Pleurocapsa sp. PCC 7327: one gene and its partner. The protein of the gene in region 2 binds, or shares a complex with, the protein of the main gene of each other region. Links are inferred from orthologs where the notes say so. Each region holds a gene or a part of one and is shown on either strand. Other genes may lie near its edges. The genes, in order: pheS and pheT.

Evidence for each region.
Region 1: the proteins of pheT (region 2) and pheS are in contact, whole or in part, in a crystal structure (PDB 6P24), measured with the Escherichia coli proteins. The link is inferred for Pleurocapsa sp. PCC 7327 from one-to-one orthologs.

The regions. Positions count from the first base shown.
Region 1 is NC_019689.1:858,012-872,967, forward strand. The notes cover bases 10,493-13,255. They hold pheS (phenylalanine--tRNA ligase subunit alpha), read right to left. Parts: upstream 12,497-13,255; coding sequence 11,489-12,496; downstream 10,493-11,488. Other genes in these bases: PLE7327_RS03845 (WD40 repeat domain-containing protein), read right to left, coding at 10,493-11,045; PLE7327_RS03850 (DUF4870 domain-containing protein), read right to left, coding at 11,107-11,460; surE (5'/3'-nucleotidase SurE), read left to right, coding at 12,623-13,255. Outside these bases: PLE7327_RS03790 (alpha/beta fold hydrolase), read left to right, coding at 1-28; PLE7327_RS03795 (cytochrome b/b6 domain-containing protein), read left to right, coding at 125-727; PLE7327_RS24710 (hypothetical protein), read left to right, coding at 733-903; PLE7327_RS03800 (nuclear transport factor 2 family protein), read left to right, coding at 929-1,318; PLE7327_RS03805 (glycosyltransferase family A protein), read right to left, coding at 1,359-2,126; PLE7327_RS03810 (Npun_R2821/Npun_R2822 family protein), read right to left, coding at 2,140-3,162; PLE7327_RS03815 (glycosyltransferase family 2 protein), read left to right, coding at 3,270-4,193; PLE7327_RS03820 (GDP-mannose 4,6-dehydratase), read left to right, coding at 4,311-5,285; PLE7327_RS03825 (glycosyltransferase family 4 protein), read left to right, coding at 5,483-6,688; PLE7327_RS03830 (carbohydrate ABC transporter permease), read right to left, coding at 6,695-7,543; PLE7327_RS03835 (carbohydrate ABC transporter permease), read right to left, coding at 7,598-8,497; recombinase RecA, read right to left, coding at 8,630-9,691; more of PLE7327_RS03845, read right to left, coding at 10,029-10,492; more of surE, read left to right, coding at 13,256-13,432; PLE7327_RS03865 (DUF3727 domain-containing protein), read left to right, coding at 13,504-14,067.
Region 2 is NC_019689.1:26,986-42,288, reverse strand. What follows is about bases 7,369-10,478. They hold pheT (phenylalanine--tRNA ligase subunit beta), read right to left. Parts: upstream 10,087-10,478; coding sequence 7,651-10,086; downstream 7,369-7,650. Other genes in these bases: PLE7327_RS00145 (hypothetical protein), read left to right, coding at 10,221-10,478. Also shown: PLE7327_RS00175 (glycosyltransferase), read left to right, coding at 1-2,619; PLE7327_RS00170 (glycosyltransferase), read left to right, coding at 2,713-4,506; PLE7327_RS00165 (glycosyltransferase family 2 protein), read left to right, coding at 4,739-5,599; PLE7327_RS00160 (glycosyltransferase family 1 protein), read left to right, coding at 5,645-6,724; more of PLE7327_RS00145, read left to right, coding at 10,479-11,006; hormogonium polysaccharide biosynthesis protein HpsL, read left to right, coding at 11,072-12,853; hormogonium polysaccharide biosynthesis glycosyltransferase HpsN, read left to right, coding at 12,877-13,905; PLE7327_RS00130 (DUF6683 family protein), read left to right, coding at 13,907-14,695; PLE7327_RS00125 (YifB family Mg chelatase-like AAA ATPase), read right to left, coding at 14,732-15,303.

The DNA of each region.
Region 1 (14,956 bases), 840 kb from region 2 along the record:
TAACTTTTTACGCCGTCAGGTAGTTTGACTATTCGGTTAACCCAGGCATAAATGAAATTAAAATCTAACTTGGCTACCAGAAGCCATCCAACCATGACAGTGTAGATTTTGTACAACAGAAACCATGTCTCGCTCTCGTCCCTATCAACCTTTGTTGCTCCGAATCCTTCACGGTTTTAATGCTTTCATTGCTGTTTTGGCAATTATTACCTCATTTTGGGTCTACAATACCTACGACGGTCGTTTGATTCGGATTCCGCTACCCAAAATTAACGACATTATCAGCATTCACGGCACATTTGGTTTAACTTTTCTGTTGATTATGCCTGCCTTGGCAATCTACAGTTTTCATTGGGGTCAAAAACGTTTAGTTCAAGCCGACTCGTTGGCAAAACTGACGCAGGTAGGTAAACCCATTTGGTGGTACACTCTTCATCGAATAGTCAATACCTTAATGTTAATTGCAGCTACTTTTGCTCTCATCACGGGAAGACAGATGAAGGAAGAATGGCTTCCTGCTGGAGAATTACATCATATTTGGTATCAACTACATCTGTTGGGATGGGGAATTTTAACCTGTTGTCTCTTCATCCACCTACTCATGTCAGTTAAGGTTGGCGGAATCGCGCTAATCGTATCGATGTTTGAGTGGCAGCATAAACCAGAAGATTCGCCTCGCCTGTGGTGGCAAAAAGTCCGTTCTCTCTTACATCGCGAGAAACCATAAAATCGATGAAGCAAAGGAATTTAATTCTTATAGGGGTAGAAATTTTGGTGATGGCAGGGATTGTTTTTGCCTTTGTTTCCCCTTTGTTTTCTCCTTCAGAAACAGAAGATGAAACATCATCTCGCATCCGCGCGATCGCTCTTAAAATAAATACAAAATCATCTATCCACTCTTGATAATTCCTTAACTGGATTTAAGATCGTGTCCGATGTTGATAGAACGGAAATATTAGCAACTAACGAGGCTTTTTATCAAGCTTTTGAGAAAAAAGATATTAAGGCAATGAGCCTAGTCTGGTGGCAAGGCGGTAGTCTGTGCATTCATCCCGGCGGTAACGTGTTAAAGGGTTGGGAAGAAGTCCGTCACTCTTGGGAGCAAATTTTTCGCCATACTGACTATCTAGAAATTGGTATCGAGTTAGTCAATATAGAAATAGGCTCTCAAATTGCTTATGTCGTTCTTATTGAAACCATACTGCAAGTTAGCCGGGGCAGATCGTTTCAAGCTCAATCGACAGCAACTAATATTTTTGAGAAAATGGCTCAAAAATGGTATTTAGTTCACCATCATGGCAGTCCGATTATGCGTTGAGTAGAGACGCGAGCGCACTCCTACGACTATCATTATACAGCTAGGCTAGATCGTACAAGCTAAATTCCTCGCGAATGGCTGGCGTTAGAATTCGATGATCCAAAAAAGCTTTAAGTCGCAAAATTCGACTTTTAATCGAGATTTTTGGGTTTTGAGCTTGTCCGTAAAGAAGATTTTCTCCATGTTTAATGTAAACCGCACCAGCAAAAGGGAGGGTATCGAGAATTTTTCCTCTTTTTTCTAAAGTATTTTTGATTTCTCTGTGACGATAATATTTATAGATATGCCAGGTTAATTCTTCTTCTGTAAACTGTTCGGGAAGATCGTATAAGTCAGTTTTAATAATGGTACTGGTACCGCAGTAGCGCTCGAATCCTTTTCGCATAATTTTTATGTATTTACTGCCGTCTTTATACCAGTAACCTCTTCTAATTAACCAGCCATTTTCTTGAAGGCGATCGCCGACAAATTTAGCTAAATGTTTACTAACGCAGTCATCTGCATCGACAATCATGACATGAGACGCATCGAGTTTTCGAGCATGATTTAGTCCTCTTAAAACTTTACGTTCTCTATCAAAATCTTTAGATTCTAGATCGGCTCCTGGTAGGGGAAAATCAACTTCAATGTAAGTAATATGAGGATGGCTAAATTGAATCTGGGGTTTTTCGTTACAGACAACAATCACTTGGAAATTTGATGAAGTCTGATTGCAAACCGAACGAATGCTTCTTTCAAATAACTTAGAAATTGCTTCCCACGAACTCGATACTTTAGGACTCTTGAGAGGAATAATAAAAGCTAACATAGTTATTGCGATTTTATTTAGCTAACGTTCTAGAAATTTTTTGAGCCGCTTTTTGCCAAAAACGGTTCACTTTCGTCAGCAAACTAGGGGGGATTAATCTTGCTGGTCTTAGCTCTGGTTGCTTGAGAAAGCGATAGTATAAGAAGATATCTTTGTAACGAATATCTGCATCTTCTCCCCGACACAAACGAGCAAAATCGCTAGAAGAATAATTCATATAATGAATGCGATGAATGGGTTTTAATCCCTGTTCGTTATAGAGAACATTATCGATATTGACAAAAGGATCTTTATCGGCACAGTTCCCCGTTCTATCTTTGCCATCGGGAGAAAGAGTAAAGTTATAAAGCGGGCGATCGCAGCGAAAGGTTAGATAATTAAACAAAAAAACATCATCCCACCAACCGAGTCCATTAATCCATTCAACTTCTTTATGTTCGATTAGTTTTTCTTTAAGTTCTAAAAGTTCTTGAGGCGAAAAAAAACCTGCTTTAGAAGCAAAAAAACTGGCATCGTGAATTTTAGGTCGAATATCTGCCTCTCGATAGGACGTTGAGGCTTCAATTAGGGAAATATTTAAAGCTGCTACGGAAGTGGCTTTTTTATGTTCCCAGTCGTCAAAGACAAAATCATATTCTTGTAATTTTTTAAATACGCCATCTACTGGCTTCATTGCTAAGTTATCGGCTTCATAGAAAACAAATTCATCAAAATCGCCGTCAAAAGCCACAAATTTTCGCTGTAGATGGCTATTATACCATCTCGGACGGTTTATTTTGCTCTCTTTCGCTCTCGAATGTGCGTTCCAAACCTCACGAGCAAAATCTTCCCATCGTTGAATAGATTCTTGTTTTTCAAACAGGATAAGGTTGGGTCGATTTTTTATCTCTTGTTTGACCTTTTCGAGGCGATCGTCGTAAGGAATTATACAAATTGGCAGATCGGAACTGACATTGGCTTCAATACTATTAATCAGAGCCACCAGTTGATCGTACACGACATCATTTGCTAAGGTATAAATTCCCTTGGAAGGCATTGAAAAAACTCCTAACTTAGCTAAGCGATCGCAATTTGCGATTATAGACCGTAGTATGGTTTAATCGAGCAGGCTATATTTAAATATACATATCTAGAATTAATGCTATGCCCCAGATAGCTGCTATTATTTGTACCCACAATCGAGAGAATTACTTAGGAGCAGCCATTGATAGTTTACTCGCTCAAGAGTGCAACGATTTTGAAGTATTAGTAGTCGATAATGGCTCTACCGATCGCACCAAAGAGGTCATAGAATCGCGCCTTTCCCATCCTCGATTGAAATACGTCTACGAACCCGTTCTCGGTTTGTCCGTCGCCCGCAATACAGGCGCCAGAGAAACGTCCGCACCGATTCTTGCCTACCTCGATGACGATGCTGAGGCAAGTTCCCAATGGCTGAGGGTACTAATAGAAGCCTACCATAGCAATGAAAAACTGGCGATCGCAGGCGGTAAAGTCACCTTAATTTGGTCTGGCGGCATCATCCCTCCCAAGTGGATTTCTCCTGACATGGCAGCGGGACTGGGTGCCTACGACCTCGGCGATCGCGTCGTCTACATTGACAAACCTAGCTTAACTCCCAGAGGATTAAATTATTCCCTTCGACGTACATTTCTCGAACAAATGGGCGGTTTTGATGCTAACTTGGGGCGAATAGGCAAAAAATTGCTATCCAACGAAGAATTATATATGACAGAATTAGCCCTCCAACACGGTTGGCAAGTTGCCTATCTTCCCGATGCCCTCGTCGCGCACAACGTCGCGCCAGAACGCTTAAAACCGGACTGGTTTTGGCAACGCAGTTGGTGGCAAGGCGTGAGCGAATGCTATCGAGAAGAAGTGGCGGGGCGCACGGGAATCGCTCAACTCGGACGCGGCGGAGAACGTTTGCTCCGTGGGCTGTACAAAGCTTTGAAGTATATTAATGACCCCGCCGCGCGCTTTGACAATCTCGCCTATGCCTACGGACAAATCGGTTATCTTACTGAAGTTATTAAAGTGATGTTAGGCGGGAAATCTAGTTCTTAGTTTTTTGTTAGTAGATAGTGGTTAGTAGGAAGAAAACACCTAGCGACTAACTACTATCTACTAATTAGCATCTTCTAATTACTAGCTAATAACTTACTAGCTAATAACTAATGACTAATGACTAAAAAAGCATTAATTTGTGGTGTATCGGGACAAGATGGAGCTTATTTAGCACAGCTGCTCTTAAATAAAGGCTATATCGTCTGCGGAACCTCGCGAGATGCTCAAATGTCCTCTTTTAGAAATCTGGCGCGTCTGGGAATCCGCGAGCAAGTAAAATTAGAATCCATGTCGCTCAATGATTTTCGCAGCGTCTTGCAAGTGCTGATGAAAATTGAGCCAGACGAGGTATACAACCTAGCGGGGCAGAGTTCAGTCGGTCTTTCTTTCGAGCAACCCGTAGAAACCCTGGAAAGTATCGCCACGGGAACCTTAAATCTTCTGGAGGCAATTCGCTTTACAGGTGCGCCGATCAAACTCTACAATGCGGGTTCTAGTGAATGCTTTGGGGATATCGGCGATTGCCCTGCCGATGAAACGACTCCCTTTCGTCCCAGAAGTCCCTATGCGGTAGCAAAAGCGGCTGCTTTTTGGGAAGTGGCCAACTACCGCGAAGCTTACGGAATCTTTGCCTGTTCCGGCATTCTTTTCAATCACGAATCTCCCTTGCGTCCCCAGCGATTTGTCACGCAAAAAATTATTGCCGCCGTCACTCGGATAGCCAAAGGAAGTAACGAACAACTTCATCTGGGCAATATTTCGATCGAACGCGATTGGGGATGGGCGCCGGAATACGTAGAAGCGATGCATTTAATGTTACAGCAAGACAAACCTGACGATTACGCGATCGCCACTGGAGAAAGTTACTCGCTAGAAGCATTCGTCGCTGAGGCGTTTGCTTGTGTTGGATTGGACTGGCGCGATCGTGTTATTACGGATTCTAGCTTATTGCGACCTACCGATTTAGCCATTAGTCGAGGCAACCCCGCTAAAGCCAAAAAACACTTAGGTTGGCAAGCTCAATATAAAATGCCCGATGTCGTCCGCATGATGGTAGAAGCGAAAATGAACGATGATGATGTGAGGGAATGACGAGGGGATGGGGAGAACCGGGAGTGTGGGGAGTGTGGGAAGAGGAGGAGACAATTAACGACTAACCATTGTACGGGCGGGTTTTGTGCGGTAAGCGTAGATAAATCTCTCGCGTTTTTAGATAAACTCGCCCCTACGACTACTTCCCAATGACCAATAACAAAAGACAAATGACAGATGACAAATGATAAACAACAATGAACATTCTAACGATCTGCTCTACCTTCCCCTACCCCCCAACGCGAGGAGGAACGCAAGGAAGGACGTTTAATTTACTCAAGACGCTTACTCAAAACCATGCCGTCACGCTGATTACCCAACGATCGCAAGACGTAACGGAAGAAATAGAGGCATTGCGTCAGTATGTCAAGGAGTTAGTAGTCTTTCCCCGTCCAACTGAGCTAGAAGCAGGAATACCTGCAAAAATAAAGCGATTTGGTCAATTTTTGCTGAGAGGAACGCCGCCTAACGTTCTCTTTCTCTACTGCGAGGAAATCCAAAAATGGATCGATAAAGCAGTCGCAGCTGAAAAATTTGAGGTAATTACCTGCGAACACAGCGTCAATGAAATCTATATCCGTCCGGAGTGGAAAAAACAGGTACGAACAATACTTAATATCCACAGTTCCGTCTACCGAACTTGTAAAAATCAACTCGAAACGGGAACGTCGGATAACGAATGGCGCGATCGCCTGTACTTGCCTTTACTACGCCGCTACGAACGGCAAACCCTACGCAAGTTTTCTCGCGTTGTCGTTACAACCGACGAAGACGAACAGCAGATGAAAGCCTTTGCACCAGAAGCAGAGATAATTTTAATTCCCAATGGAGTCGATTTAGAAACCTTTCCTTACCGAAAAGCCGATCCTGGCGGACATAATTTAGTTTTTGTCGGCGGCTTGGATTATTTTGTCAATATTGATGCGGCTTGCTTTTTTAGTCTAGAAGTTTTGCCCGTCGTGCAACAAAAATACCCGGATGCGACTCTAACTTTAGTTGGTTCCAAACCTTCCCCAGAAGTACAAGCTTTAGCCAAACGTCCTGGAATTACGGTAACGGGTCGCGTTCCTTCCGTTGCCGAGTATTTACATAAAGCTACCGTGGCAGTTATTCCCTTGCGCACGGGGTTTGGCATGAAATTCAAAACCCTAGAATCGATGGCGGCAGGAGTGCCGGTGGTCGCTAGCGATCGCGGTTTGGAAGGCTTAGAAGTCGATCGCCCGAATGTCCCTTTACGTGCCTTGCGTGCCAACCGCGTCGAAGACTATGTAGAGGCGATTAGTCGTCTGTTTGAAGATACTCGATTGCGAGAAACTTTATCTCGTAACGGACGAGAATTAATCGAGCAAGAATACACTTGGGAACGACTGGGAAAGAGTTACGAGCAAGTCCTCACAAACTGATGACCCTCAACCTTTGACTGCACCTGCCGTCAATCCTTGAACGATTCGGCGTTGGAAAAGCAATACTAATACGACTAAAGGAAACGTTCCTAAAACAGTAGCAGCAGCGATCGCTCCATAGGGAATTTCAAAGACGGTAGTACTGCCCAATTGAGCCGTTGCCACTGGAATTGTTTTCATGCTTTCGCGAGTGATAAACGTTAGCGCAAAAATATATTCATTCCAAGCAAAAATAAACGTGAGAATTCCTGTAGTTATCAGTGCGGGAATTGTCATTGGCAGCACGATATTTAATAACATAGGAATTGTTTTATAACCATCTACCTTAGCTGCATCTTCTAAATCTTTTGGAAGTTGTTGAAAAAAACTTCGCATTACTAAAATAGTTAAAGGCAAATTAATTGCCGTGTAGGGAATAATCAAGGCTAAATAATTATTTCCTAAGCCGATCGCGCGAATAATTTCTAACAGTCCTAAAAACAGTAAAACGTAGGGAAAAAGCGTAATGATAAGAACGCTTGTGAGAATAATCTGCTTGCCTGGAAGCCGCAATCTTGCTAATGAATAAGCAGCAGGCGAACCGATTGCCAAACATAAAAGAGTTGAGAGAATTGAGACTAAAGCACTGTTTAAAATGTAAAATAAAAACGGACGGCGACTAAATAATTCACTATAATGTTTTAGCGTAATTCGAGTCGGAAAGTAGACATTAGGAACCGCTGAAATCTCTTGATTGACTTTGATAGAAGTTAGAAATTGCCAGAGAATGGGGCTAAGACAAAAGATAACCACGAGTGCAACACAAACCCAAAGAATCGGATTTTCAAACATATTCTCTAATTTTTTTATCTTCATTCTTCTGAACTCCTAACCAAACAATTCAGAATTTACAGCGCAAATAATTGCTGACTAATCGCTCCTCGTTCTGACTTTTGCCAGCAAAAAAGCTGTAAGAGCTACAGCTGCTATTAGCAATAAAAATGTCACGACAACCAAAGCCGACCCATAACCAAAATCTAGATAGCGCATTACCGTTGCATAGATATAAATAGAAACGGTTTCTGTCGCACCTCCAGGACCGCCACCCGTCATCACCTGTACCAAATCGAAAATCCCGAAAGCTTGAGCAAAGCGAAATAACATCGCAATGAGAATTTGCGGCATAATTAAAGGTAAGGTAATCTGACGGAAACTTTGCCAAGAATTTGCCCCATCAATGGCATAAGCTTCATAAAGATCCTGGGGAATAGATTGCAGTCCAGCTAAGAGAATAACGCTAATAAAAGGAGTCGTTTTCCAGACATCGGCAATAATCAGCGATACCATTGCTAAGGTCGGATCTCCCAGCCAATTGATCCCTTCATCAATCAACCCCAAACGTTGCAAGAGATCGTTAACCACTCCATACTGGTCGTTGAAAATCCAAGCCCAAGCCAACCCCATGATAGCTGTCGGCAGTGCCCAAGGAAGAATGGCAATCGTGCGGACAATTCCTCGTCCTCTAAAAGACTGATTTAAAATTAGGGCAATCCCCATTCCTAAAATAAGTTCTAGGACAACGCTAATAACGGTAAAAACAGCAGTATTTCCCATACTTTGCCAGAAGCGTCCATCCCCTACCATCCGCACATAATTATCGAATCCTGCAAAAACTGGCTGTAGCTGCGTGCCTAGATTTTGGGTAAATAAACTTAACCAAAAAGCGCGTCCGATGGGATAAATAAAAACTAACGCCAGAATTAATAATGCTGGGATGACCATTAACCATCCCGTGTTTTTTTCCTGGCGTTCGATATTGCTTGTGCCCATTAGCAATTTTTGATGGTTAAGAATAGACCTGTTTTACTGTATAAAAATTTTAGTTAAAAAAAAGAGCAGAGCATAGAAAAAGACTCCAGAACGTCTCTCCTACCCCCCGCCCTCGCTTAAGTTGATGGCTTTCTACTCGTCTTCTAAACTTATTTCCTCGTCGTCACTGGTTGACGAAGCAAAACTAACAGCTCCGATATCGAGTTTTTCGCGGACTTGCTGCTCGACTTTGTTGGCAATTTCCGGGTTTTCTTCCAAATATTTAACGGCATTATCCCGTCCTTGGGCGATATTTTCTCCGTTATAGCTGTACCAAGCTCCTTTGCGGTTGACGACGTTAGTTTGTTCGGCTAAATCGATCAAACAGCCAACTCTAGATATTCCTTTACCGAAGATAATGTCAAATTCTGCGATGCGGAAAGGAGGCGCAACTTTATTCTTGGCGACCTTGACTTTCACTCGGTTTCCGTATTCTCCTTCGTTGCCTTTTTTGAGGGTTTGAATGCGACGAATATCCAACCGAACGGAGGCATAAAACTTAAGTGCCGTTCCTCCCGTGGTCACTTCTGGGTTGCCATAGGTTACGCCAATTTTCTGGCGTAGCTGGTTGAGGAAAATAACCGTACAGCCAGATTTACTGATATTACCAGCAATTTTCCGCAGGGCTTTACTCATCAGACGAGCTTGCAAGCCTACCTGATTGTCGCCCATTTCTCCTTCGATTTCTGCTCTGGGGACTAGCGCCGCCACGGAGTCAACTACAATAATATCGACAACGGTCGATCGCACTAATTGATCGACAATTTCTAGAGCGACTTCTCCCGTATCTGGTTGAGAGATTAACAGATTCTGAATGTCCACGCCCAAAGCTTCTGAGTAGGTGGGATCGAGAGCGTGTTCTGCATCGACAAAGGCGGCAACGCCGCCAGCTTTTTGCACTTCTGCGATCGCGTGGAGTGCCAGGGTTGTTTTCCCAGAACTTTCTGGTCCATAAATCTCAATGACGCGACCTTTTGGCAAACCGCCTCCCAAGGCTAGATCTAACGTGAGCGAGCCGCTAGAGATCGTCTCGACTCGCATCTGAGACGCATCTCCCAAGCGCATGATCGAACCTTTGCCAAAATTGCGTTCGATTTGATTGAGTACTAAGCTTAGTGCTTTTTCTTTATCGGGATTGTTAGTAATAGCAGCCATTAACGCCTCAAGAAGTCTTTATTCGCTTTTTCAATAGTACAAAAGTATCTATCTAGTTTAGCTTGTTTTCTGCTGGCACTTCACTCAATGTGTAGATTTATTATGAGTCGCTCGCCTGCAATAGAAATTCATCATGCCAGCCAGAATTCCATTTTAGTCTGGCTAGGGAACAGTTACCAGTTATTTGATTTTAGATTTGAGATTTTGGATTGGGGATTAGTCAAAAGCCCTTTGTTAGTGGTTAGTGGTTAGTGGTTAGTCGTTAATTGTCTCTCCACCCTCCCACTCTCCCAAACTCCCCGTCTCCCTGTCTTCTAACCTAGATCTTCTTCCTTCTTCAGCGAGCTATTTGCCAAATTTTGACAATTTTATCTTCGGCTCCGCTGTAGAGATATTTTCCGTCGGGACTGAAGGCAAGGGCTAAGACCCATCCCCGATGTCCTTTGAGAGTCGTCAATAGCTGACCCGTGGCGAGATCCCAAAGGGTAATCGTTCCCTCTTTATTGGCTGTAGCAACCGTTCGACCGTCTGGGGAAATTGCGATCGCGTTCAAATCTAAGCGCGCTCCTCTCATAGAGAATAATTCCTCGCCGCTGTCAAATTGCCAGACTTTAACCAGATTCCTTACTGCCGCTACGATTTTCTGTCCGTCGGGCGTAATCGCCACGTCGTAGATATAGCCGGGCTGTTGGGAGGACGTTTTTAGCAATTGCAGCGATCGCGCGTCCCAAAGCTTAATGGTACGATCCTCTCCAATAGAGCCAGTGACAAAGAATCGTCCGTCGGGACTGAAAGCAACGGTTGTTTCTGGACCGACTTTTTCCCCCAGGGTTTTGAGCAAATCTTCTGATTCGAGGTTCCAAATTCGGATAGTGCGATCGCCGCCACTAACGCTAACCAGCATTTTGTTGTCGGGACTGAAGGCAAGCGTGCTTATCTTGCTAACATGACCTCGCAAAGTCGCCTTTTGAGTTCCATCCTTCACGCGAAAAACGGCTATTTCTTCGCCAGCGGCAGCAGCCATGCTTTGACCATCAGAACTAATCGCGAGAGAGTTAGGCGTAGCGGGGAAAGTTTTCGTGTAGATTTCCTTTAACTCGTTGAGAGCAATGGCAGCGATCTTTCCGTCCCCAGAAGCAACTAAAAGAGTTTGTCCGTCGGGACTGACAGCCAAAGAAGTAATTGCTCCAGCAAATTCTTTGATTTCTCTAACATTGACTGGCGATTTTTGCAACTGGGCAAGGAGAGAGGATTTTCCCTCTTGAGGCATTGCTTTAGAAGCCAAAAATGAGAAGCCGACTGCCGTCATCAGGCTAGTGCTAACTAGCAAAGCAATTAAAGAGTTTTTTGGCATCGATATCCTGTCGGTTGTTTGCGTCTATCTATTCATCCCATCTCGTTAAGTTCGATCGCTGCTACAGCACGCGGAAGATAAAAGGATAACGAAAAGCCTTGTCGGGATCGCCGATGACTTTGACGATCGCAATAATCGGCAAAATCCAGGTGAGCAGGATAAATATAGGAACTAAAGGCAGCAGTAGATACCCGATCAAAAGCGCAGTCAGGACGGCATAGATTGCTCCATAAAACCAAATATTTAAGTGGAAGTTGAGGGCTTCTTTGGCATTTTCTCTAATAACTGAGTCGTCGGAAACAAACAGAATCGCGATCGGAATGCCAATAGACACGAGTAGAGCGCTAAAGAAAATCGAACCGTGGCATAGTGCCGACAGTAGCCTTCGTTTGCCCGAAAGTGAAGTATCGTTCATGAGATTAGCTCCGTTACTGGTAACTGAATTAAAATTGTCGCAAAAAGCGCAAATCGCTATTATAAAGGCGGCGAATATCGTCGATTTGGTGCAACACCATGGCAAACCGTTCTACGCCCAGACCCGCAGCAAATCCAGTATAGATCTCCGGATCGTACCCAACTGCTTTGAGGACGTTAGGATCGACCATGCCGCACCCCATCACTTCCAGCCATTTTCCTTGCCACTGTACGTCTACTTCCGCCGACGGTTCGGTGAAAGGGAAATAGCTTGCCCGAAAACGTACGGGCAATTCCGCCCCAAACATCTGCCGGATGAATTCCTTAATCGTTCCTTTCAGGTCGTTGAAAGTCAACCCGCGATCGACTGCCAATAGTTCGACCTGATGGAAAACAGCCGAGTGAGTTGCATCTACCGTATCTCGACGATAAACTCGACCGGGTGCGACGATACGAATCGGCGGTTCGTGGGTTTCCATGTAGCGAATCTGTACCGACGAGGTATGGGTACGCAGCAAATTGCCGTCGGGAAGATAGAATGTATCCTGCATGTCCCGCGCTGGGTGATCGGCTGGGGTGTTGAGCGCCTCGAAGTTGTAGTAATCTGTCTCGACATGGGGTCCGGTAGCGACCTTGTAACCCAAACCGACGAAAATATCTAAAACGCGATCGATAGTGCCGTTGAGAGGGTGAATTCGACCCAGAGGACGACCGACTCCAGGCATTGTGACATCAAGGGTTTCGGCTTCCAGCTGCGCCTGAATTTGGGCGGCTTGCAAATCTTGGCGCTGGCGTTCTAATTGTTCTTGTAAACTTTCTTTGACCTCATTTGCCAGCGCGCCAATGCGCGGTCGGTCTTCTGGGCTTAATTTGCCCATCTCCCGTAGGATTTGGGAAAGTTTTCCCTTTTTACCAAGGTAATCGATCCTCAGTTGTTCCAATTGAGCGAGGGTTGTCACCTGCGCGATCGCAACTTTTGCCTCTTGCTGGAGCGAGTGAAGTTCGCTTTCTATTTGGCTTATAGATGTGATGGTCATGCTGATAATGGGTTTGGCTATCGATCTAGCTGGCTAATCCCAGTTTACCTAATAGCGATCGCTCGTCAGTATTGGAAAATGGAAATACGGTAGAAATTGGAATTCAATTGCTTAACCCGATCGCCCATGACAAAACCTCTCAGACTTCTGATCAGTAACGACGATGGGATTTTTTCGCTTGGCGTGCGGACGCTGGCAAATACTTTGGCACAAGTGGGACACGATGTCACTGTTGTTTGTCCCGATCGCGAGCGATCGGCAACGGGTCACGGTTTAACGTTACACCATCCGATTCGAGCTGAAGTTATCGACTCGGTTTTTCATAGCGCCGTTATCGCTTGGTCTTGTTCGGGCACGCCTGCCGATTGCGTCAAATTCGCTCTCAGTGCCGTTCTCAACACTCGCCCCGATTTTATCCTTTCTGGCATCAACCACGGTTCCAATCTGGGTACCGATATCCTTTACTCCGGGACGGTATCGGCGGCGATGGAAGGCACTATCGAGGGAATTCCCAGCATTGCTATCAGTTTAGCTTCTCCTACGTTTCGCGAGTTCCAACCCTCGGCTGATTTTGCGGTTACTTTGCTCGAACGCTTAACCCAACGCCCCTTACCCCAGGCAACCTTGCTTAATGTTAACGTACCCCCTGTCAAAGCTGAGGAAATTGCTGGGGTTGCGATCGCGCGTCAAGGGTTGCGCCGTTATATCGAAAATTTTGAAAAGCGATTAGATCCGCGCGGAAAAAGTTATTATTGGTTAGCTGGCGAAGTTATTGAAGAGTTGGAACAACCCGAACACTTTCATTTACCCTCTGACATTCCTACCGACGTACAAGCAATTCGGAAAAACTATATTACAATTACCCCTTTGCAATATAATCTTACCGATGTTTGGGGAGTCGAACATTTATATACAATTGGCGGTTTTAACCTATAAATCCCAATTAATTGCCAAATAACGAATAAAATTTGTGATATTCTAAGCAAGCGTCGATTTTTCTAAGTTATATGTCCTCCTTCAGATTTAATCCAGAAAACGAACTCGATGACGAAGAAAAAGTGACCTTAACTGATGAAGAAGGTCGAACTTTAAAATGTTATGTTGAGAATTCTCTCGATCGAGAAGACACCACCTATGTACTTCTCATGCCCGTCGATACGCCTATTGTTATTCTTGCCTGGGATAAGGAGAAAGACGAAGAATTTTCAGACGCTATCCTCATAGAAGATAGCGAAGAAATCGAACAAGTTTTTGCCGATGCCAAAGCCGTCTTGGCAGAATTAGAGCTGACCCTTAAAAATACCGCCTATACCCTAACTGCTAGCGGAGAATTACCTCCTTTAGAAGACGAAGAAGTAATTACTTTAGAGATTGAAGCGGAAGAGGAAGAATTGCAGTTTTTAGCAAGCTTCTATTCGCAGGATCAAAGATACTCGATTTATACCCCTCTTTCTCCTCTGCTATTTTTAGCAAAATACAACGAAAAAGGCGAATTAGAATTGGTTTCTCCAGACGACCAACAAATGCAACCTATCTTGGAAGAATTATTATTTGAAGAAATAGAAGAGTAGAAAAAAATCATTAATTTATAAGAAATCCGGATTAGATATCTTTCTTATTAATACCAAGTTGTGGTCAAAGATATTGCTTATCATTCTGAGTGATGTGAGTCGAAAAGACCCTTCGCTATCGCGACTGATGACATTTTTGAACGCAACCTAGTATAAGAACCATTTATTAATTTAGGGCGCAATTTATTGCGCCCCTGTTCCCTTTGTTTTGGTCAAGAGAACTTACGATTGCTGCTTGGGTAAATATGCCATGGGATTTGCTGCACTTTGTCCGTTGGGATGGATTTCAAAATGTAGGTGCGGTCCGGTACTGTATCCTGTGCTACCCATCTCAGCAATCAGTTCGCCTTGCTCGACAAGTTGGCCTGTGCGTACCAAGATTCTGCTGTTGTGAGCGTACAAAGTTACGCTGCCGTCAGAATGTCTGAGCTTGACTAAATTCCCGAAACCGCCAGAATTCCAGCCAGCAGAGATCACTTCTCCCGATGCCGCTGCCATGATAGGAGTCCCGATAGGTGCGGCAATGTCAACTCCTTTGTGCATTCTGCCCCAGCGCCAGCCGTAGCCAGAAGTCAGTACGCCCTTTGCGGGCCAGATATAACCCGTAAACTTCGGGAGAGTATCGGGTAGATACTCGTCGGGAACGGAGAGGGGAGGAAGATCTGGTCCGACTGTCTCTCCCACGGGAACTCGGATCATCTGGTTGTATTGCTCTGCATCGGCAGGAGCAGAACCGACGATTTGCTCGCGATCCTGGGAATTCGAGGAAACAGGCTGAGGGCTGGGGATCTGAGACTGAGCCGTTTCTCGCCTCTGAACTGCTGTGCGATTGCTTCCTGGCTTGCGATCGCTCCGCCATCCGCGATTAGGCGTTTCTGAAGCAACGAGA
Region 2 (15,303 bases):
GTGGTTCATTCCGATACTCTAGAGCATGTTAAGTATCCGATTAAAGCTTTATCTGAGTGCTATAGAGTGCTAAAGCCAGGAAAATTTCTGGCTTTTACTATACCAATGGTAGTGGATAGACTAACAAGCTCTAGAGAAGGTTTATCGCCTAGTTATCATGCAGGTGCGGAAGATATTAATAGCGTCTTAGTTTATACCGAGTATGGCGGCGATGCCTGGAAGCATGTAATTAAAGCAGGATTTAACGAGTGTCGCATTTTTTCTCTGGAGTATCCATCAGCTCAAGTGCTGGTAGGAGTAAAATTGGTAAGTGCGTATATCGATAATGTAGACGAACAATTGAGAGTGTTTGAAACAACTTTACTGTCTCAAAGACAGGCGTTACAAGCTCAATTGAAGCAAGCCCAAGATCGAATAGAATTGCTTCGGGATAACGAACGACGATCGCACTCTCAGCAGCAACAAACGCAAGTCGAATTAGAACAGGCGCGATCGCAACTACAACAAACGCAAACCGAATCAAAGCAAGCACAATTGCAATTGCAATTGCAATTGCAACAAACGCAAGTCGAATTAGAACAGGCGCGATCGCAACTGCAACAAACGCAAGTCAACTTAGAACAAATGCGATCGCAGCTACAACGAACCAGAATACAACTAGAGCAATCGCAAACTACCGTTCGTGCCATGCAAACTAGCAAATTTTGGCAATTGCGATCGCGATGGTTCGCTCTCCGACATGCCCTCGGTATTGTAGATGATGACAGACCACTGCTAAAAAGCATTTTTTCTCAAAAAAAACACGCAAATAAGGCAAAAACAGAAGCAGTCAACTCTGCTGGTAGTGACTCGCTGACAACAGTTGCTCCTAAGCTGGAAAACGCACAACCTTCTGTGGAAGCCTTGGCAGAGATTCCGCAAACTGACGATCCCAACTACCAAAAATGGCTGAACAAAAATTACCCTACTAAAGCTACATTAGGCAAGATGGCTGAGGTTGTGGAAATATTTGCCTACAAGCCAATTATCAGTTTGGTGATGCCTGTTTATAACACGCCAGAACGATACCTTAGAGAAGCGATCGAGTCGGTATTGAATCAAGTATATCCCTATTGGGAGTTATGTATTGCTGATGATGCCTCCAAAGACAATCGAGTCAGAGAAATTCTAGAGGAGTACTCAGCCAAAGATTCGCGGATAAAGGTTGTTTTTAGAACAGAAAACGGTCATATCTCTCGCTGTTCTAACTCAGCCCTAGAACTCGCTAGTGGTGATTTTATCGCTTTATTCGACCATGACGATCTGCTCGCCCCACATGCTTTATATGAAGTAGCTTTGCTGCTCAACAAACATCCAGAAGCAGATATGATTTATTCTGATGAAGATAAAATTGACGATTCTGGTAAATTGCAAGAACCTTTCTTTAAACCAGATTGGTGTCCCGATACCTTTTTATCGGGAATGTACACCTGTCATTTAGGTGTCTATCGTCGAGAGTTAGTCAACGCGATCGGAGGCTTTAGACCCGGTTATGACGGTAGTCAGGACTACGATTTAGTTTTAAGATTAACAGAAAAAACCACAAATATTTTTCACATAGCTAAAACTCTATACCACTGGAGAATTCATCCTCAATCTGCTGCAAGTGTAGAGGATGTCAAACCATATGCTGTTGTCGCAGCAGAAAAAGCATTAGCAGATGCGCTTAAAAGAAGAGGCGAACCAGGGAAAGTTATACGAGCTAAACATCTTGTAGGAAAATACGCAATTCGATATGAGATAACTGACTATCAGCTTGTCAGTATCATTATTCCTACAAAAGACTTAGGCGAAACCTTGGATAGATGCCTGACCTCTATTTTTGCCAAGAGTATTTATCCAAATTACGAAGTAATTCTCATCGATAATGGCAGTCAGGAAGAATATACCGCTAAGGTAATTGCAAAGTGGCAAGAAAAGGAAACTAACAGGTTTAGTTGTTATCGACTTGATGTACCTTTTAATTTTTCCAAGATTAATAATTACGCTGTCGAGCGAGCCAAAGGAGACTATTTACTATTCTTAAACAATGATATCGAGGTCATTACTCCCGATTGGATTGAGGCAATGGTCGAACAAGCTCAAAGACCTTCTATTGGTGCTGTGGGAGTTTTACTCTTATATCCAGATAACACCGTTCAACATGCTGGTGTAGTCCTAGGTCTTGGGGGAGTTGCTGGTCACAGTCATAAATATTACTCGGCAAATTCATCTGGGTATTTCGATCGACTCTTAACTATCAATAATTATTCTGCTGTGACAGCAGCTTGTTTAATGTGCAGGCGCAAAGTTTTTGAAGCAGTTGGAGGTTTTGAGGAGCAACTAGCAGTTGCATTTAACGATGTTGACCTCTGCCTGAAAATACTTGAGAAGGGTTACAGGAATATCTATCTCCCCCATGTGAGGCTTTATCATTACGAGTCAAAGAGCAGAGGATATGAAGATACGCCACAAAAGCAAGTTAGATTCGTCCAAGAAATAGATTACATGAAAGAAAAATGGCAACGCCTTATAGAGTGCGATCCTTGCTACAATCCTAACTTGACCAGAAACTGCGAGGATTTCAGCATAGATGTGTAATCAATACATCAATTAAAAATCTTTCGATACTTATCAGCGAATTTAATTTTTTTTTTCTGATGAATAAATGTCATAGCAACGAATATTTTACCAATGCAAATTGTTGCTATTTTTCAAAAACTCGATCGCCTAAAATATCTCTCGGCACGGCAAGGAACGCGAAGACTATTAAGATATCTCTATCAACGTGCGATATCTAATGTTAAGTCAAGAAGAGATTATCAAAAATGGATAAAGCAAAATTGCCTCACAAATGAAGATATTGCAGCAGCCAGAGTAGAAATAGAAACATGGCAACTACGACCCAAATTTTCTGTAATAATGCCCGTCTACAATGTAGAGGCAAAATGGTTAAAAAAAGCTATTGACTCTGTTCGCAAGCAAATCTATCCCAATTGGGAATTATGTATTGCTGATGACGCTTCTTCAAAACCTCACATTCGCGAAATCCTCACTCATTATACTCAAATTGATGAACGAATAAAAGTTACATTTCGCATAGAAAATGGACAAATTTCAGCCGCTAGTAACTCAGCATTAGAGTTAACAACTGGAGATTACATTGCTCTTTTAGACCATGATGATGAATTAACAATTGATGCTCTATTTGAAAACGCTAAGTTAATTAATCAACATCCAGACGCAGATTTTATTTACAGCGACGAAGATAAAATAGATGCTCGCGGCAACCGTTTTAATCCAGTTTTCAAACCGGATTGGTCGCCGGAGTATTTTTATTCCACAATGTATACTTGTCATCTCGGTGTCGTTAGAACTAGCCTTATTCGGAAAATTGGCGGTTTTCGCAGCGAATATGATGGCTCGCAAGATTACGACCTAATATTGCGAATTGTAGAAAAGACCAACAATATCTACCATATTCCCAAAATTCTCTATCACTGGCGTAATATAACCGTTTCTGCTGCGTCTGGTTCGTTAGCAAAACCGTGGGCATTTGCAGCTGGAAAAAAAGCTTTAGAAGCGATGCTAGAACGCAGTTTGTATCAGGGACGCGTAAAGGAAACAGCCAATCCAGGTATTTATAGAGTACGACGGGATATTATCGGACATCCTCTAGTAAGCATTATCATTTCTAGTACTGGGAAAATAATAGATACTCCTTCCGGTTCCCGGTGTTTATTGGAAAATTGCATCGATAGTATCGAGCAGTTGAGTAGCTATCGCAACTATGAAATTATTGTGGTTGATGGATGCGAGCTTCCAGAGTCCGCGCTAGAAACAATCTCATCTGCAAATTCATTTCTAGTGCGCTGTACCGAACTGTTTAACTTCTCTATAGGAATTAACCAAGGCGCAGCTAAAGCCAAAGGGGAATTTTTGCTGTTACTAAACGATGATACCGAGATTATAACCCCAGACTGGTTAGAGTCGATGTTGGAGTTGGCACAACAGAAAGAAATTGGCGCAGTCGGGGCAAAACTTTTATCTCCTGATGGCTACATAAGGCATACAGGAATAATTCTTCTCGAAGGAAATCCTTGCTATGCTTTCTATGGATTTGACAGCGCTCATTCAGGATACCATTGTTCCAATATTGTTAACAGAAACTACTTAGCTGTTACGGGTGCTTGTTTGATGATGCGACGCGAACTATTTCAACAGTTGGGAGGGATGGATGAGAATTTTCCTCTTGACTACAACGATGTCGATTTATGTTTAGCTGCTCATCAAGCAGGCTATCGCAATGTAGTTACCCCTTATGCCCAACTCATTTGTTATACATCGACTAGCAGTAAAAATCGTTTAAAAACTGGCGAGTTGGAGCAATTAAAAACTAAATGGAAACACTATTTAAATGGTTTGACGCGAGATCCCTATTACAATCCCAATCTATCTAAGCGCGTTTCGAATTTCGAAATGTTTTAAATGTATGAAAAAGAATCATATCCAACTTAGAGAATGTTTGAAAAGTATAGTTTTTGTCATGCCCAACGTAGCCCTTCACTCCGTTCGAGGGTAAACTCCGCTACGTGAAGCATCTCAGTTTCAACGAAAAATTGGGGAAAAATTGGGATTGTTTGCTTCATTTGATTGCACTCACAATGACAAATTCTACTGATCTTGGACTTGCCAAATATCCTCTTATTTATGCGATCCGATGCCCGCACTTTATTTTTTAACAGTTAATTATCATTCAACTGAATTAGTAGATAATTTAATTCAATCTATTTCTAGATATAAAAATATCCCGTACCAGATTGTTATTGTTAATAACTCTCCAGAAAATAAATCTATTTATTTTATAAAAAATAAATATCTATTTATTTTAGATTCTCCTAAAAATTTGGGTTTCGGTGGCGCTTGTAACTTAGGATTAAATTGGATTTATACTCAAAATCCGAAGGCAATTGTTTGGATAATTAATCCAGATGCTTGTCTATTAGAAAATAATTTCAAGAAACTCATTCAATTTTTTAATAATTATTCAGAAGTTTCAATTTTTGGGACTATTATCTACAATGCTGTCAAGAAAATCTGGTTTGCTGGCGGTCGTTTTATTCCTGCGACTGGCGCAATTTTTACAGAAGATCTGGTATCAAATACAGACTCAGCTTATGTGCCTTGCGATTGGGTTTCGGGCTGTAGTTTAATAATTAATCTTCGCAACTTTAGCGAATGTCCTCAATTCGATTCTGCTTACTTTCTCTACTATGAAGATTTTGACTTTTGTAGACGCTATGCTAATCAAGGACATTTAGTTGCAGTTACAAAACAATTTAGCGTAATTCATCAACCTTCTTCAATTACCGATCGCAATCCTTTTCAGAAAATTAAACATAGTACCTATAGTTATTTATTAACCTTAGAAAGATATACAAACAAGCTATTTTTTATTCTCAGATTAATTCGGCTTACTTTTAATGCTTCTGTTTTGATATTTATTAAACCGAAAAAAGCCTTAGGTAAAGTAGCTGGGATATTGAATTATTTCATGCGATCGCATAGGGTTTCGTTATAAGATGATAAACGGCACTCTCTTTTTTTAAAAGATTAAAAATAAAATATGAGCGATTTATTAGTAAATTTAGCCGTTGTTTTTTCAAAGCCCACAGGAATAAGTAATTATGCAAGAAACCTTTTTCTATATTTAAAAAACCTTAACTCTACTTTATTAACCCCTCAAAAATACTCTGAATTTAACTGCTACCTCATCCCCGATAATTTGTCTCCCGCTTACGGAACAAAAGGGCATTTTCGTCGCCTTCTGTGGACTCAGTTTCATTTGCCGCCAATCTATAAAAAACTACAATCTAAACTATTATTTTCCCCAATCCCAGAAGCTCCTATTTATACTGACTGTCATTTTATCGTAATGGTTCACGATCTGATTCCATTACGCTTTCTTAAGCGTTTTTCTCCCCTAACTCCCTATTTCCGTTACTACATCCCTCAAGTTCTCGATCGCGCCGAACATATCATTTGCAATTCTGTAGCCACTGCTAAAGACATTACTGAGTTTTACCGGATTTCCTCAGCGAAAATTACGCCGATCCTTCTCGCCTACGACGCAAATCATTTTCGGAAACTAAATATGCCTAGTAAGGATGAGCAACCGCCTTACTTTCTCTATCTCGGTCGTCACGATCCTTACAAAAATTTACACCGTCTCATCGATGCTTTTGCGAAAATTCCCGATCGCGACTGTCAACTCTGGCTAGCAGGACCGCCTGACAAACGCTATACGCCAAAACTGCAAGCGCAAGTGGAGGCGCTGAGTTTGCGCGATCGCGTCAAATTCCTCGATTACGTTCCCTACGAACAGCTACCAATCTTACTGAATCAAGCGTTAGCGTTAGTTTTTCCTTCGCTTTGGGAAGGATTTGGGCTTCCAGTACTCGAAGCGATGGGTTGCGGCACTCCCGTTATTACGTCCAATCTCTCCTCTTTACCGGAAGTAGCTGGAGATGCAGCACTGTTAATCGATCCCTACAACGTTGAGGAGATTACGGCAGCGATGGCAAGCGTGGCAGAGGATTCTGGATTGCGATCGCGCTTGAGTACACTGAGTCTAGAAAGAGCCAGCCAATTTAGCTGGGCAAAAACGGGACGAGCAACTGTAGAAGTTCTTCAGAGATATCTTTAAGATCGAAATTATCGTAACGGTTCCATAAAACTGAGATCTTGCATCATTCTCAACAACTGCTCTTGTAATGAATTTCCTGTCCGAGCGAAAAAGTCTTCTAAAGAAGACCCGATAGGAATTTCAGTCGATTTTAATCGAGTTGGGCTTTGAGCCTAGAACTTTAGTTAGGCGCACACTTCCAAGTTCAGGGAGTTGAAAGAAATGATTTCACATCAAGACCATCAAACTGCTTTGCCAATCAAGCGCGATCTCGCGTTAATCTATGCTTTCTCTTTCTTTATTGCCATACTCATGGCGACTGTATCTGTCGCTGGGCTTCTATACCGCACCACCATTTATCCAACGGAAGAGTTGCTTCGGGCGTTCGTATCCAATGATATGGTCAATCTTTTCGTCGGGTTACCAATTCTACTTGGCTCAATGTGGTTAACATGGCGTGGCAAACTGGTTGGGCTACTCTGTTGGCCAGGTGCGCTCTTCTTCGTGTTATACAACTACATAATCTATGCCTTCAAGCTAGTATGTTATTCATTGCTTTGATAATCTTTTTGCTGTTACAGCCATTCTTAACCACTGCTCCATTCGTAATAACCGATGTTATGGTGGTCTTTACTATGGGGCTGATTTGCTTCGTTCCGTTTGCGCTCTTTGTGCGTGGAGTTGTGGCAAAGCGTGCATAAACAGTTGTATCCGGTTTCAGGTGCGAGTCTCGCGTTCGGTGAATGCGCCTAACACTGGGTTGCAGGGTTGCAGGCGACGTTACTCCGCTACGCTCCGCAACGCGCCCGAACCCGGCCGTTCTGGGCGTTGATGCCAAAGGTACAAGATCTCAGATGACAGAGATGGTTGATTGCCCTCACCCCCAACCCCTCTCCCAATTTGGGAGAGGGGAGAAGGATGTCGATCGCGACTAATGAAAATTGGTATTAACTCCGAAGCAAGACGTTGAATCGTTCCACTAACGCCTCTCGGATTTTGTTGTGGACGGGTTCGACTTCCGCGTCAGTGAGAGTGCGATCGCTGGATCGATACGCCAAACTAAAGGCTAAACTCCGCTGCCCATCCGGCACATTTTCGCCGCGATATTCATCGAATAGTTCGACCTTATCTAATAAACCGCCAGCCGCTTTTTTCATTGCCATCTCTAGCTCGACAACCGATACTTTTACCGGAGAAAAGAAAGCCAAATCTCGTTCGAGAGCGGGATAGGTCGAATAGGGACGGAAGCGAGGAGTCTGCAAGTCTTCGCGAGCAAGCGCTTCTAGCAAAACGCTACAACTCATCTCAAAAGCATAAACAGCATCGAGCAAACCGCGTTGCTGCCTGAGTTGGGGATGCAGTTGTCCGAACGTTCCCAGACGCTTGCCGCCCCACCACAAAGAAGCAGTACGCCCTGGGTGCAGGCGAGCGTCTTTTCGATCGGGTTGGTATTCTACCGCTAAACCCAGGCGAGCGAAGACGCTTTCTAATATGCCTTTGGCTTCATACCAAGTCATGGGCGCTGGTTTGCCGCTTCGGCTCCAGCGCCCTTCGCTCATCAGATCGCCGCCGAGGATTCCGGCAATTGAGTCGGCTTCCCGCACACCATCTTCGGATCTCGAGAAGATGCGACCGATTTCAAAAGCATTCAACGCCCCATTGCCCTGAGACTGGTTGTACTCGAAGGCATCGATCAGTCCGTCCAGTAAATTCGTCCGCAAGGCAGAATACTCGACAAAGAGAGGATTGGCGAGGACGACCTCATCTTTTTCTGGCTTGACGAGAGAATACTGAACCACTTCGGTCAGTCCCACGGCTCGGAAAGCCTCTCTTAGCTGCCGTTGCGCCCGATCTTCAAAAGAAAGACCGCCCGGTTCGGTTTTATCGGGAAGCTTATCGATAAAGCGATCGTAACCGAACAGGCGAGCGACCTCTTCAATCAAGTCGATTTCCCTTTCCAAATCCCGACAGCGGTGGGGAGGAACCGTAACCGTCCAAACTTTGTCTTTTGTGGAGACGAGTTCTAGCTGACAGCCCAAATCGGTCAGAATTCGCTCGACATCTTCGGCTTCGATTTGACCGATCGCATTGTCTCGTTTAACAGCACCCAAAACCTGATGAACGCGAGCGAGACGCAGTTGGATCGACTGACTCTTTGTATTCTCGCGCCCATCGGCGATGGTTTGAGCGATGGGCGTACCGCCTGCTAACTCGACAATCAGCGCGATCGCTCTGTGACAGGCGATGTCTAATTCGGCTTGGTTAACGCCTCGTTCGTAACGGGCTGAAGACTCGGTACGCAAGCTTTGAGCGCGAGAAGAACGGCGCGTCGCCACGGGATCGAATAAGGCGGCTTCTAGAATAATATTCTGGGTTCCTGGATGAACTTCTGTCTCTTCTCCACCCATGACTCCCGCCAAGGCAATGGGGCGATCGTTAGCTGTAATCAATAAATTTTGCGGTTTGAGCGAGCGAGTTTGACCGTCTAGGGTTTTTAGCGATTCGTTCTCCCTGGCAAAGCGCACCCCAATAGTGAGGCTATCTCCGCCGGCAAGGGCTTGGGTGCGATCGCGATCGAAGGCATGTAGCGGTTGTCCCCATTCCAGAAGAATATAGTTAGTCGCATCAACTACATTATTAATCGGTCGCACGCCTGCGGCTTGCAGTCGCCGTTGCAACCATTCGGGAGAGGTGGCAATTTTTACCCCTTCGATGACGGTGCCGATGTAAGCAGGACAAGCTTGTTTGTCGGCAACTTTGAGGCTGAGAATTCCATCTCCTGCTGGAATAGAAATCGGAGAAACTTTGGGAAGGTGTAGCGAAGCCCCCGTCAAGGCGGCGACTTCCCGCGCGACTCCTACCATGCTTAAGGCATCGGCGCGGTTAGCTGTCGGGGAAATATCGATAATGACATCATCTAACCCCAGCAAGGGGCGAACGTCGCCGCCTAATTTTAGATTTTCTTGGGAGAAAATATGAATGCCTGCCGACTCTTTTTCTAAGCCCAACTCAGCTAGAGAGCAAATCATCCCTTCCGAACGAACTCCCCGCAGTTTAGTCGGGCGAATCTTTAGGTCAACCGCAGGTAAATAGGTGTTGACTGTCGCGACTGGGACGTAAATATCTGCCCGTGCGTTGGGCGCGCCGCAGACGATGTTTAAGGGAGTTGGTTGACCGATATCTACCTGACAGACGCTCAATTTATCGGCGTTTGGATGGGGTTGGCGTTCGACTATTTTGCCGATGACAACGCCATCGGCTAATTGACGGCGATCTTCAATTTCTTCTACTTCTAAGCCAGCAATGGTTAGCGTTTCGGCTAACTCCTCAGGAGCGAGAGTGACATCTACTAATTCCCGCAGCCAGTTGACAGAAATCCGCATCGATTCGTTGCTTTTACTTACCTCAGCTTGACTATTTTACCCGATCGCGTAATTTTCATCCGGTCGTTTTCTTTTCCAGTCCTGGATTGCCTTAAATAATAGCGCCCATATTTCGAGTATGCCACAATTGAGTGATGGCACTTCGGGAAGCAATCGAGATCGAGAAGTTTATCTATATGCTAGTTTTTGTCATCCCCCTCAAGAGTCCGCAAGTTTCAAGGTCTTGGGAGCGCGTCTGCCAGTTATTTGAGAGAACTGTCAGATCGGCGTGCAATCAAACTTCGCCTAATTTTCACGTTATCGTTGTCTGCCACGAAAAACCAAACATTGAATTCACTCACCCGAAAATTACCTATCTTGAAGTCGATTTTCCCTTACCTAAAGAAACTAATCCAGTCGCGAGAGGAGATACCGATAAAGGACGAAAAATTTTAAAAGGTTTGATTTATGCCGCGCAGTTTTCTCCTTCTCATACAATGGCGGTTGATGCTGACGATTGCGTCAACCAGCATTTAGCTGAATTTGTCGAGCAGTACCCTCAAAACAATGGTTGGTATGTTTCTAGGGGATATAAATATCAAGAAAATACTTCCTATGTTTATTTAACAAGAAAGAATTTTTATCGAATGTGCGGAACGAGTAATATTTTAAGATATGATTTGAATTTTTTACCAGAAAATCCCGAATACAATCGAGGTTATGGCTACTATAAATATTACATTCTTCACGCTAGAGTTCGCGACGTTTTAACAGAAAAAGGAATGCCGCTTGCTCCCTTACCTTTTGCGGGCGCGATCTATATATTAGGATACGGAGATAACGTCTATGGCAACGCCAAGAATTTTTCCTTTAATTTTTTCAATCGTAGAAAATTAACGAAATCGATACGAGAAGAATTTTGTTTATCTAGTATCGTCTAGTCTAACTGAGATATATTAGAGATTTTTTTAATAAATTCCTAAAAGGATATCCCTCAAGCAAGACTATGGTTAGAGCAAAAAAACTAAAACTCAAAACCTCTCAAGTATTTACAGAACTTTTTGGCGATCTCAGGGAAACTAGAGAAAAACCCCTCGATCTCAAAGAGAAACTAGCCGAGAAACGAAAAGCTAAAGAGGAGCGCAAAAAACTTTTGGGGATCGTTGGGATTGCGATCGCTTTTGCGATCGTTGTCGGTCTGCCATTGGTGCTGCTAGTAGGAACGAGACCTGCCGCGATCGTGGCTACGGGAATTCCCTCCTTGCTTTTATGCTATAACTATCCTCGTTTAGCCCTCTGGGTATTTCTCATCTACATGCCCTTTAGCGGAACCATCACCTATTGGATAGGGGGAGGAAATGCTCTATTTCAGTTGAGTAAAGATGCAATTTACGTTCCTGCTCTTATTGCTTTGGTCGTGCAGTGCAAGCGCAAGCGACTGCCGATCCTAATTCCCAAACAATTATTGCCTACCCTGGGCCTCCTGTTATTTAGCTGCTTGCTCACCTTATTTTTGGTCAACGGCATGCAGGAATTGCTTCCTTACTGCCAGGATTTGGGACCAAACGAGCGATATGCCCTGGATGCGGCAGGCAACTATATCTTAAACGAGAGGGGGTTGGTGGTTCTAAACCCCTGCAAAGAAGGAAGTCCTTTTTTCCAGGGAGTTTTGGGACTTAAGGTGCTACTCGGTTATGTGCCGCTTATCTTTTGCACCTACTATCTCATCAACGACAAAAAGAAGCTACTGCTTCTCGGTCGCATTCTCGTCATGCTGGCGATTGCCTGTTGCCTTCTGGGGCTGGCACAATATTGGATGTTGAAAACGGGGCGGTGCGTTGGAACGAGAAATTTGATGGGAAACGATCTCTTCAAACCGACCGTCGAGGCTAAATGTTTAGTCGGTGGCGCTCTCCTCTACAGCCCGCAAGTGGGACAGATTCGCTTGCCGGGAACTTTTGTGTCTCCCTGGCATTGGGCTTGGTTTTTAGTTGCCAATGCGGGCATCTGCTTTGCGACTGCGTTTAGCGATACCTCTTTCATTTGGCGGGCAGCTGGTTTGACGGGGATGGGATTGGTGTTTGTCAATGCCGTAGTCAGCGGTCAACGTCTGGCACTGGCAGCAGTTCCAGTCTTGATTGCAGTTTTGCTCGTTCTTACCGGACAGATAGCCAATTTGAAGCGATTTATTCCGATTGGCGTGGGACTTACGCTCGTTTTATTTCTCTTTTTCTCTTTCTTGAACCCAGATTTTATCCAGGAGAGGATTGACAGTTTTGTCGGTCGTTGGAATACCTCGCCTCCTCAGCAATTTATTCAGCAGCAATTTCAATATGCTCTAGCCAACCAAACAGGAATTTTAGGCAGGGGATTAGGCAAAGCGACTAACTCTACGCGCGTTTTCGGTCCGGTATCGCTAGTAGAAACTTTTCATCCCAAACTGCTCTTTGAAATCGGATGGCCCGGACTGATTGCGTTTATGATTTTTATTACCCACTTGACGATACTCTCTTTTAAGAGCTATCGTTCTGTACGCGATCGCGCTTTGTACAGTTTTGGTTCCAGTTTCTGGGTTTTCATGTTAATTATCGGCTATTTTCCCTACTGGTATCCCCTAGATACCGACCCGGTAGCAGTGTATTACTGGTTGTTTGCCGGAGTGCTGTTCAAATTGCCAGAAATCGATAAACAAGAACGAGAAAAATTGAAAGCTGTCAAAGGGAAAAATTCTTCCCGCAGCAAAAACAAAAAGTCGAACCTACGTAAAAAGAAACTTTCTGCTGCCTAGAACAGCTACTTTATATAATTCAGATGGTTTTTCCTTCAATCTCCATCATTATTCCAACTTATCGGCGAGAAGAACCTCTCCAAGAAACGCTAGAGGACGTTCTCAAACAAGACTATTCTGCCTTTGAAGTTCTGGTTATCGATCAAACGCCAACTCATACCCCCACCGTTGAAGCTTATTTAGAACAACTGGCAGAAAGTGGAAAGATTCGCTGGTTTCGCGTCAATTGGGCGAGTTTGCCGGGGGCAAGAAACTACGGCGTGCGGCGAGCGACTGGAGAGATTATTCTGTTTATCGATGACGATGTAAAGCTACCAGAGGGATATTTACAAGCTCACGCGCGTAATTACCAAGAACGTCCAGAAATTGGGGCAGTCGCAGGACGAGTTTTCGATCGCATGAAATTAGCCGATTCCCAAAAGATAAATCCCAAAGATTCGCCCTACAGCATTGATTATTTGCCGCCTCAAGCAATGGATCCCGGCATTGCTTGGTATTACATCGATTTAGTTCATACCGTGAAACCGCAGCGCGTCATTTCTACCAGAGGCTGTAACATGTCCTTCCGACGAGATATTTTTACCGAACGCGGCATCTGGTTTGACGAACGGTTTCGAGGAAGTGCGGTGAGAGAAGAGTCGGACTTTTGCTTGCGACTGCGGCAGACGGGCTATCATATCTGGTACGACCCAGAAGCTTATCTAGTACATTTAGGGGAAGAAACGGGCGGCTGTCACGATATCAACACGCGATCGCTCCAATACCAGCTTACTTTTTATCACAATCATTTCCTTATGGCGCTCAAAAATCTTACACCCGTCCAACAATTGCGCCTCTACGCCAAACTTTTTGACTGTCACGTTCTCGGCAATCCCCCTTGTAACAAAGGTGGTTCTCCTATTAAAATTCTCACAAGAGGGATTTTCTATAGTTTAGGCTTTCTTGATGCCCTCAGTACCTTGGTAAAATCGCTGTGGGAAAACGGACAAATTTACTCTCGTCAGGATTTAGAAGGATCGGCAGTACCAGTCACCCAGCAAGCAAAAGTTTAATATGATCGAAGGAAACAACTGTACGATCGACCGAGCCGCCAGCGGCAAGCTCATTTTTGCAGGCACCCTGCTGATTGCAGCGGTCTTCTCACCACTACCACTTGCTGCGCAGATCTCGAACATAGACATCCCATACATGGCATTCTATGACCATCAAGGTACTTATGCCTCCACAATTGGCATCGGTACTTCGGCAGCACAAGCGCTTACTGAAGTCAGTCCACAAACCATTTCGGCTCAGAGATTGACTGGGGAGACTCTGCCAGCTAGCGCCCTGAGCTTTCGCTACTCACCACAGGTCACAATGCAAGTGCGCGATCGAATTGCTGAGCAGTTTGCAGCACAGTCTCCCGAACAGGCTGTACAGATTCGTTGCGAGTTCGCGCAGGCTGATGTTGTCGGCGAATTTCGCCGTTTAATCCAACGCTATGGTTACGATCCTGATAACCTTGCCCACAATATGGCTGCTTTCTTGATTTTGCAGTGGGAAGTGCTTACCGAAACGCAGGCGCAACCGCCTCAGATGAAGGGCGCGGCAGAACAGGTTGCGGAGGCGTTGCTCGCTGGCTCACTGCTGCATGGCATGAGCGATGCTGACAAGCAAACCGTCGCCGATTCAATGGCATACCAGGCGCTGATGTCGGTGCTTGTGTTCAACGATCTCAAGCAGCGCGGTGACAGTACCGGCATAGCACGGCTGCGCGAAGGCATCATTCGCAGTGCGCGCGAGCTGGGCTGGGACTTCAATCGCATCGAACTTACTAGCCGTGGCTTTGTCGCCGCACGCTAATCCATGATGTTGATTGATTGACTTGATAAATCTTCTCTAAGACAGGCGATCGAGGGTGCGATATTGAATCGCTTCTGCTAAGTGGTGGCTCTTTAAAGCTTCCTCCCCTGCTAAATCGGCAATCGTGCGCGAGACTTTCAAAATACGATCCATTGCCCTGGCAGACAGTCCCAATTTGCGAATAGCGGCTTCTAACAAGTTGCGACTGGGATCGTCTAACTGGCAAAAACGCCGCAGATGAGACGATCGCATTTCGGCATTGCAGCGGACTGCCGGATCGTCTTTCAATCGATGCTGGGCGCGATCGCGAGCTGCGATCGCCCTCTCTCTGACCGTTTGGGAATTTTCTCCCGTTTCTCGTCCGGTCATTTCTTCGGGTTTGAGTCGATTAACCGCTACTTGCAGGTCGATTCGATCCATCAAAGGTCCTGAAAGCTTTGCCCAATATTGCTCGCGCGCGCGGGCAGAACAGGTACAAGGCTGAACCGAATCGCCAAAATAACCGCAGGGACAGGGATTGGTACTTGCCACTAGGGTAAATTGCGCCGGAAACGAAACCGATTGACGAGTTCTCGAAATACTGACGTATCCATCCTCTAGGGGCTGGC